2 regions of the Mesorhizobium sp. 43Arga genome follow, and region 1 is predicted to be linked to the other one. Evidence: predicted binding sites of a transcription regulator. Region 1 holds the regulator's gene; the other holds the start of a gene.
The links. Region 1 encodes PhoB, which activates phosphate uptake and scavenging genes when phosphate is short. Its sites were predicted from a motif close to TGTCATNNANCTGTCAT; they were not measured.
Positions count from the first base shown of each region.

Region 2: ACWGS8_RS08805 (esterase-like activity of phytase family protein) is a predicted target of PhoB. The motif match lies at 2,039-2,055, and genes of this name have one in related genera.

Region 1 covers NZ_JBSKBO010000001.1:411,371-415,290, reverse strand. Annotated here, with positions in the region: gene ACWGS8_RS02035 (ROK family protein) at 111-1,361, shown strand; gene phoB (phosphate regulon transcriptional regulator PhoB) at 1,374-2,063, opposite strand; gene phoU (phosphate signaling complex protein PhoU) at 2,083-2,790, opposite strand; gene pstB (phosphate ABC transporter ATP-binding protein PstB) at 2,816-3,619, opposite strand; gene pstA (phosphate ABC transporter permease PstA) at 3,616-3,920, opposite strand, start outside.
Region 2 covers NZ_JBSKBO010000002.1:477,903-481,822, reverse strand. Annotated here, with positions in the region: gene ACWGS8_RS08810 (L,D-transpeptidase) at 1-388, shown strand, start outside; gene ACWGS8_RS08805 (esterase-like activity of phytase family protein) at 460-1,923, opposite strand; gene ACWGS8_RS08800 (GcvT family protein) at 2,221-3,920, shown strand, end outside.

The DNA.
Region 1 (3,920 bases):
GAATAAATAAATGACAGGACTGGCCGCTTCTGCCAGTATTTGATCGTGTCGCCGGCAGCGTTCGAGGGAGGACCGGAAGAACCGCGGCGATCGGGAGGATGTGAAAAAGCATGTCGGTCGGAATCCGCCACGACGATCTGCGCCGGCGCAACCGCGCCATGGTGATTGCGGCCGTGCGCCGGGCCGGCCGGCCCTCGCGCACCGAGATCGCCGCGACCACCGGCCTCAGCCATTCGACCATATCGGCCATTTCCTCCGACCTGATCGGCGAAGGCATCCTGGCCGAGGGCAGGCCCAGCGAGGCCGGCGCGCTGAAGCGCGGCAGGCCGCAGGTCGGCCTCGGCCTCAACCCCGAGGCCGCGACTGTGATGACCGTGGTGCTGTCGCTGAATTTCCTGTCGGTCGCCGTCATCGACTATGCCGGCCAGGTGATATCGGAAGAACAGCGCCGGTTGGACACGTTGACCATGTCGCGCGAGGCGCTGATCGGCGAATGCGTGGCCATCGTAAGGCGGCGTCTCGAGGATCCCGACATCGATGTGCGCAGCGTCGCCCGTATCGCGCTGGCGATCCAGGGCATCACCGACACCAAGGCCCGGGCAATGCTCTGGTCGCCGATCACCCCGCAGACCGACATCGCCTTCGCCGACATACTCGAAGCCGAGTTCGGCATCCCCGCCACCATGGAAAACGACTGCAATATGATGGCGGTGGCGCTGCGCTGGCGCGATCCCGAGCGCTATCGCGACGACTTCATCGCCATCCTGCTTTCGCACGGTATCGGCATGGGGCTGGTGCTGAAGGGCGAGCTGTTCACCGGCACCCATTCCTCGGGCGGCGAGTTCGGCCATATGATCCATCGGCCCGGCGGCGCGCTCTGCCGCTGCGGGCGGCGTGGCTGCGTCGAGGCCTATGCCGGCAACTATGCCATCTGGCGCAACGCCAGGCAGCTCAGCGAGGACACCGAGCCGGTTGCCGATGTCAGCGACGCGCAGATGCGGGCGCTCGCCGCGACGGCACGCGAACGCGACGGGCCTGAGCGCGAAGCCTATCGCAAGGCCGGGGAGGCACTCGGCTACGGCCTCGGCAGCCTGTTTGCGCTGATCGATCCCGCGCCCGTGGCCATGGTCGGCGTCAGCGCCGCCGCCTTCGACCTGATCGAGCCGGCGTTGCGCGAGGCCATTGCCCAGACCGCCGGCGGCCAGCATTCGGAGTCGATCTCCTTCGACACCGAGCCGAACGAACTGCCGCTGATCCGCGAAGGCTGCGCCATGCGCGCCCTGACCTTCGTCGACCAGGAGATTTTCGCGCCGGGCGTGCAAACGAAAGCAGGCCTTGCCGCGAAGAAAAACGTCGCCTGAGTCAGGTCGTGCTCAATCCTCGCGGATCGCGTAGCCCGCCCCACGAATGGTGCGGATGACGTCGGGCATGCGGCCATTGTTGACCGCCTTGCGCAGCCGGCCGACATGCACGTCCACGGTGCGCTCGTCGATATAGATCGTCTCGCCCCAGACATTGTCGAGCAGCTGGCTGCGTGAGAACACGCGGCCGGGATGCCGCATCATGAATTCGAGCAGGCGGAATTCGGTCGGCCCTAGCCGGATCTCGCTCTTCTTGCGATAGACCCGGTGCGATTCACGGTCGAGCACGATATCGCCGACCTTGAGCACGCTGGACAGCACTTCCGGCTTGGCGCGGCGCAGCAGCGCCTTGACGCGAGCCATGAATTCCGGCGTCGAGAACGGCTTGACCAGATAGTCGTCGGCGCCGGTGGAGAGCCCACGTACCCGGTCGCTTTCTTCGCCCCGCGCGGTCAGCATGATGATCGGCAGCCGCTCGGTCTCGGGCCGCATTCGTAGGCGCCGGCAGAGCTCGATGCCGGACACCGCCGGCACCATCCAGTCGAGCACCAGGAGATCGGGCACGTTCTCCTGCAGGCGGATTTCGGCTTCGTCGCCGCGAGTCACCACCTCGACCTGATAACCCTCCGATTCCAGATTGTAGCGGAGGAGCACACCCAGCGGCTCCTCGTCCTCCACCACCATGATGCGTGGTGCGATCATCGATTGGTTACCCCTGAGCTCAGGCCACCGGCGCCGACATCGCCGTCTCGTCCTGTTTTGGACGGTTGGCGGGCAGTTGCGTGCCGGTCAGGACATAGTACGCATTCTCGGCGATGTTGGTCACGTGGTCGCCGATGCGTTCGAGATTCTTGGCGCAGAACAACAGATGCGTACAGGCCGTGATGTTGCGCGGATCTTCCATCATATAGGTCAGCAGTTCGCGGAAGACGGAGGTGTATTTGACGTCGATCCGCTCGTCGTCGGCACGCAGCTTCGCCAGGGCCGCGGCATCACGCGCCGCATACTCCTCGATCACCCCCTGCACCTGGATCAGCACCAGCTGGGCCATGGCGTCGATGGAATGCGACAGGTCGCGCGGCGTGGCGCTGAGGCCGACAGTGCCGACCCGCTTGGCGATGTTCTTGGCAAGGTCGCCAATGCGTTCAAGGTCGCCGGCCATGCGGATCGAGCCTACGACATGGCGCAGGTCGTCGGCCATCGGCTGGCGCTTGGCGATCAGCGTGATGGCGCGGTCGTCGAGTTCGCGCTGGCGCGCATCCATGATGGCATCGTCGGAGACGACGCGCTGAGCGAGAGCATTGTCGGAGTTCAGAAGCGCCTTGGTGGCGCCGCCGACCATCGAACCGGCAAGGTCGCCCATGTCGCTGATCAGCCTGCTGATCTGTCCGAGATCCTCGTCGAAGGCTGCGACTGTGTGTTCGGCCATGATCCTGGTCCTCGTATGCGTGCGATCAGCCGAAGCGGCCAGTGATGTAGTCTTGCGTGCGCTTCTCGCGAGGCGACGTGAAAATCTTTTCGGTGCGGTCGAATTCGACCAGTTCGCCCAGATACATGAAGGCCGTCTGCTTCGAGACGCGCGCCGCCTGCTGCATGTTGTGGGTGACGATGACGATCGTGTAGTCGGCCTGCAGCTCGTCGATCAGTTCCTCGATCTTGGCGGTCGACAGCGGATCGAGCGCCGAGGCCGGCTCGTCGAGCAGGATGACCTCCGGCTTCACCGCCACGGTGCGGGCGATGCACAGCCGCTGCTGCTGGCCGCCCGACAGGCTGAGGCCGCTGGCATTGAGCTTGTCCTTGACCTCGGTCCACAGTGCTGCGCGCTTCAGCGCCTGCTCGACACGGCCGTCCATCTCGGCCTTGCTGATCTTCTCGTAGAGCCTGACGCCGAAAGCGATGTTTTCGTAGATCGACATCGGGAATGGCGTCGGCTTCTGGAACACCATGCCGATCTTGGTGCGCAGCAGGTTGAGGTCCTGCGAACGGTCGAGAACGTTCTGGCCGTCGAGCAGCACCTGGCCCTCGGCGGTCTGTTTGGGATAGAGCTCGTAGATGCGGTTGAAGACGCGCAGCAGCGTCGACTTTCCGCAACCCGACGGGCCGATGAAGGCGGTGACGCTGCGCTCGGGCAGCGACAGCGTGATATCCTTCAGCGCCTTCGACTGGCCGTAGTAGAAGTTGAGGTTCTTGACCTCGATCTTGGCCTTGGTCACCGCCTCGGCGGCGATCGTCATGTCTGGAGACAACATCTGGCTCATTTGTCCTCTCTGCGTCCGGTCAGGCTGCGCGCAAAGATGCTGAGCGCGAGAACCGTCAATGTGATGATGAGTGCGCCGGTCCAGGCCAGCTGCTGCCATTCCTCATAGGGACTGAGAGCGAACTGGAAGATGGTGACAGGCAGGCTGGCCATCGGCGCGTTGAGATTGCTCGACCAGAACTGGTTGTTCAGCGCCGTGAAAAGAAGCGGTGCCGTTTCGCCGGAAATACGGGCGATGGCCAGCAATATGCCGGTCACGATACCCGAAAGCGCGGCGCGATAGGCCACCGAGCGGATGACCA
Region 2 (3,920 bases), on a different contig from region 1:
TCAGGCGCGGAAGAAGTGGCCGGTGTGGACGCCGCCGCCTGAAATGATCCAGCGCCGGCCGGAACTGGCGAAATTCAAGGACGGCATGCCGCCCGGCCCGCAGAGCCCGCTCGGCGCTCGCGCGCTCTATCTGTTCCGCGACGGCAAGGACACAATGTACCGGCTGCACGGCACGCCGGAGTGGGATTCCATCGGCAAGAACGCCTCGTCGGGCTGTGTACGCTTCATGAACCAGGACATCATCGACCTCTACAGCCGCGTCAACGGTCCCGCGCAGGTCTTCGTGCGGCCGAACCTGTCGGCCGCCGGCAAGATCATGGCCGTGTCGAGCAGGACAGCCGAGCCGATCGATGCCGGCGTCCCGAAGGACGCGGAGTTCTTGAAGTAGCCTTCACGATCTGCCTGCGTAAAACGGGAGATAGGCGGACGCGCCAAGCGCGCCCGCCTGGATGACGGTCGTTACTTCTTGGCGAGGCCGGGCAGCGTGACCTGATAGACCAGGAACATGGTGTCGACATTGGCACCGTCGTCGGCCTTGTAGGGCGCGCCGACCTGGAAACCGTCCTGGGCAAGGAAGTCGTTGTCATTGGCGACGAACAGGAAGTAGTCGTCGGGCAGCTTCGGATCGAGCACGCTGGCCAGCGACATCGCTTCCCACTTCTCCGAGAGGTTGTTGTGGTCGTTCGGCGCGCCATTGTGCAGGCCGAAGCGATTGAGCTCAGCATTGTCGTTGATGTCGATGAAAGGCGTCAGCTTGGCCGGCGTCACCGACGGATCGAGCACGCCCTTGGGCGCGACTGGCTTGTCGGCGGCGTCGAAAGGGCCGCCTGCGATGTCGGTCGCGGCCGAAACGTCGACGACGAAGATCTGGCGCAGAAGCGAGGTGTCGCCCTTGACGCCCTGGCCGTTGCCGCTGTCGCGCGCCAGCATCAGGAAGGACGTGTCCGACAGCGCCACGATCTCGCTTTGCGCGGCGACCTTGGTCTTGCCCTTGGCGTCCTTGAACACCGGCAGCGGCACGACATATTCATGCGCCAGCTTGAGATGGGCCAGGTCTGAGGCGTCATAGACCAGCGCCCTAGTGTTTTGCCGGGTCGAACCCGAATCGCCGCCATCCTGCCTCGTCGCCGACTGCAGCACGGCGATCAGGAACTTGCCGTCCGGCGTCATCGCCATGCCTTCCAGGCCCTGGTTGTTCTGGCGGCCGGTCTCGGGATCCTTCGGGTCGGGCTCGGCGGCACCTGGGCCGGGATTGTCAGAGGAGAAGTTCGGCGCGCCCTTGCGCATCGGCACCAGGGCCGCCGGCGGCTGGGTCGCCGACAACAGGCGGCCTTGCGCCGAGAAGTGGTAGATGTTGGGGCCATATTCGTCGGAGATGAACATCGAGCCGTCGGATAGCCGCACGACCGCCTCGTTGTCGAGGGCGAGCTTGCCATTGGTGGCGGCCGGCAGCATCGGCATGTCGCCGGCGGCGGCGCGCACATCCGACAGCGGATCGAGGCCGGTGGCGTCGGCGCCCTTGTCATCGGTCAGAAGCATGGTGTCGGCAAGCGTCGCCTTGACTTCGGTCTGTTCCTGGCCAGCGGCGCCTGGTGCTGCCGGCGTGAACTCGATGCCGATCGTGTTGAGGCGCGGCCGGTAGTCGGTGGTGCCGGCGACATTATAGCCGCGATCCGGCAGCAGCCAGAGCGAACCCTTGTAGGTGCCCGCATCATGCGTCCAGCTCGATGTGTCGATCGCCATGCCGGAACCCGAGCCGAACGTCTCGCCGAATTTGTCGCGCTGAGCGGCCGGGATGCGGCCTACGCCGACCAGGCCCTTGTTGACGAGGCCGATCGCAGTGCTGTCGGCGAGCGCTGGCGACAAGGCGGTGAACAAGGCCAGCGCGACGCCGAGCGAGGCGGTTCGGTGCAGGTGTTTCATGGATGATCCTCTTTGTGACAGATGTGCCGGAGCGGCCGAAGAGCAAAAAAGCTGAAAGAGGCGGTACATCGATGATGCCGCGCGCCGCCCCCCTAAAGCGGTCTACGGCGCGAACATGATGCTTGCGTGACATTGCGGCATGCCCGCCGGCCAGCGCGTTCACAGGTCGGGAAAAACACGCGGTGGGGCGGAAGAATGGATCATCCCCACGCGTCCGCCCGAGCGTGCAAGCGCGGTACTGGACACATATGTCTAGCGTATGTATGGTGCTGTCTCTGACGCATTGGGAGGGAAGCCTTGAAGTCGCACTACCGTGCAGTCGTCATCGGGGGCGGGGTGGTCGGCGCCTCGGTGCTTTACCATCTGACGCGGTTCGGCTGGTCTGACGTGGCGCTGATCGAGCGCGCGGAACTGACGGCCGGCTCGACCTGGCATGCGGCAGCCGGGTTTCATGCGCTCAACGCCGATCCCAACGTCGCGGCGCTGCAGGACTACACTATCAAGCTCTACCGCGAGATCGAGGCCGAATCCGGCCGGAATATCGGCCTGCACATGACAGGCGGCGTGAACATGGCCAGCGATCCGCAGCGCTGGGAATGGCTGAAATCGGCCTGGGCGGTGTTCCAGTCGGTCGGCATCGAAACCGCCCGGCTGGTGACGCCCGACGAGATCAAGGAAATCTGTCCGATCGTCGACGTCACCGGTGTGCTCGGTGGTCTTTACGATGCCAATGAGGGTCATCTCGACCCCTATGGCACGACGCACGCCTATGCCGGCGCCGCGAAAAAGCGTGGCGCCGACATCATCCTGCGCAACCGCGTGATCGAGCTGAAAGCGCGCGCGGACGGCCATTGGGATGTCATCACCGAGCAGGGCACCATCATTGCCGAGCATGTCGTCAACGCCGGCGGATTGTGGGCAAAGCAGCTCGGCCACATGGCAGGCGTCAACCTGCCGGTGACGCCGATGGAACATCACTACTTCATCACCGAAGACATTCCGGAAGTTGCCGCTCTCGACCGGGAACTCGGGCTAGCGGTCGATCTCGACGGCTTTTCCTACCTGCGCCAGGAGCGCAAGGGCGTGCTGCTCGGCGTCTACGAGCAGAACCCGAAGCACTGGAACATGGACGGCGCGCCATGGGACTACGGCATCGAGTTGATCCCGGAGGACATCGACCGCATCAGCCCGGAACTCGCCAAGGCGCATGAGCGCTTCCCTTGCCTGGCGACAGCAGGTATCCGCAAATGGGTCAACGGCGCATTCACCTTTACTCCCGACGGCAATCCGATCGTCGGACCGGTGCGCGGCCTGAAAAACTACTGGGTCGCCTGCGGCGTCATGGCCGGTTTCAGCCAGGGCGGTGGCGTCGGCAAATCGCTGGCCGAGTGGATGATCCATGGCGAGCCGCAGGCCGACATTTTCGGCATGGACATTGCCCGCTACGGCGCCTTTGCCGCCAACCGTGAATATCTCAGACAAACGACGCGGCAATTCTATGCCCGCCGTTTCGTCATGACCTTTCCCAATGAGCGGCTGCCGGCGGGCCGGCCCTTGAAACGCCCTGGCGCCTATGACGGCATGAGTGCCGCGGGCTGCGAATGGACGGCGTCGTGGGGGCTGGAAATCCCGGCCTATTTCGCGCCGATGGGGTTTGCCGAGAACACCACGCTCAAGCGCTCCAACGCTTTCGGCATCGTCGGTGACGAGGTGCTGCAGGTCCGGCGGGCCGCCGGTCTCGTCGATATCTCGGCCTATGCGCGCTACGCGCTGACGGGACCAAACGCCAGGGCATGGCTCGACCGGCTGCTTGCCTGCAAGCTGCCGAAAGCCGGACAGGCGCGGCTGGCGCCAATGCTCGGGCCGGACGGGCGGCTGAAGGGCGACCTCACCGTGATCAACTGGGGCGGCGGCGACTATTGGCTGATGGGCTCCTACTATCTCAGGGAATTCCACATGCGCTGGTTCGAGAGCCAGGCAGGAGAGGGCGTCACGGT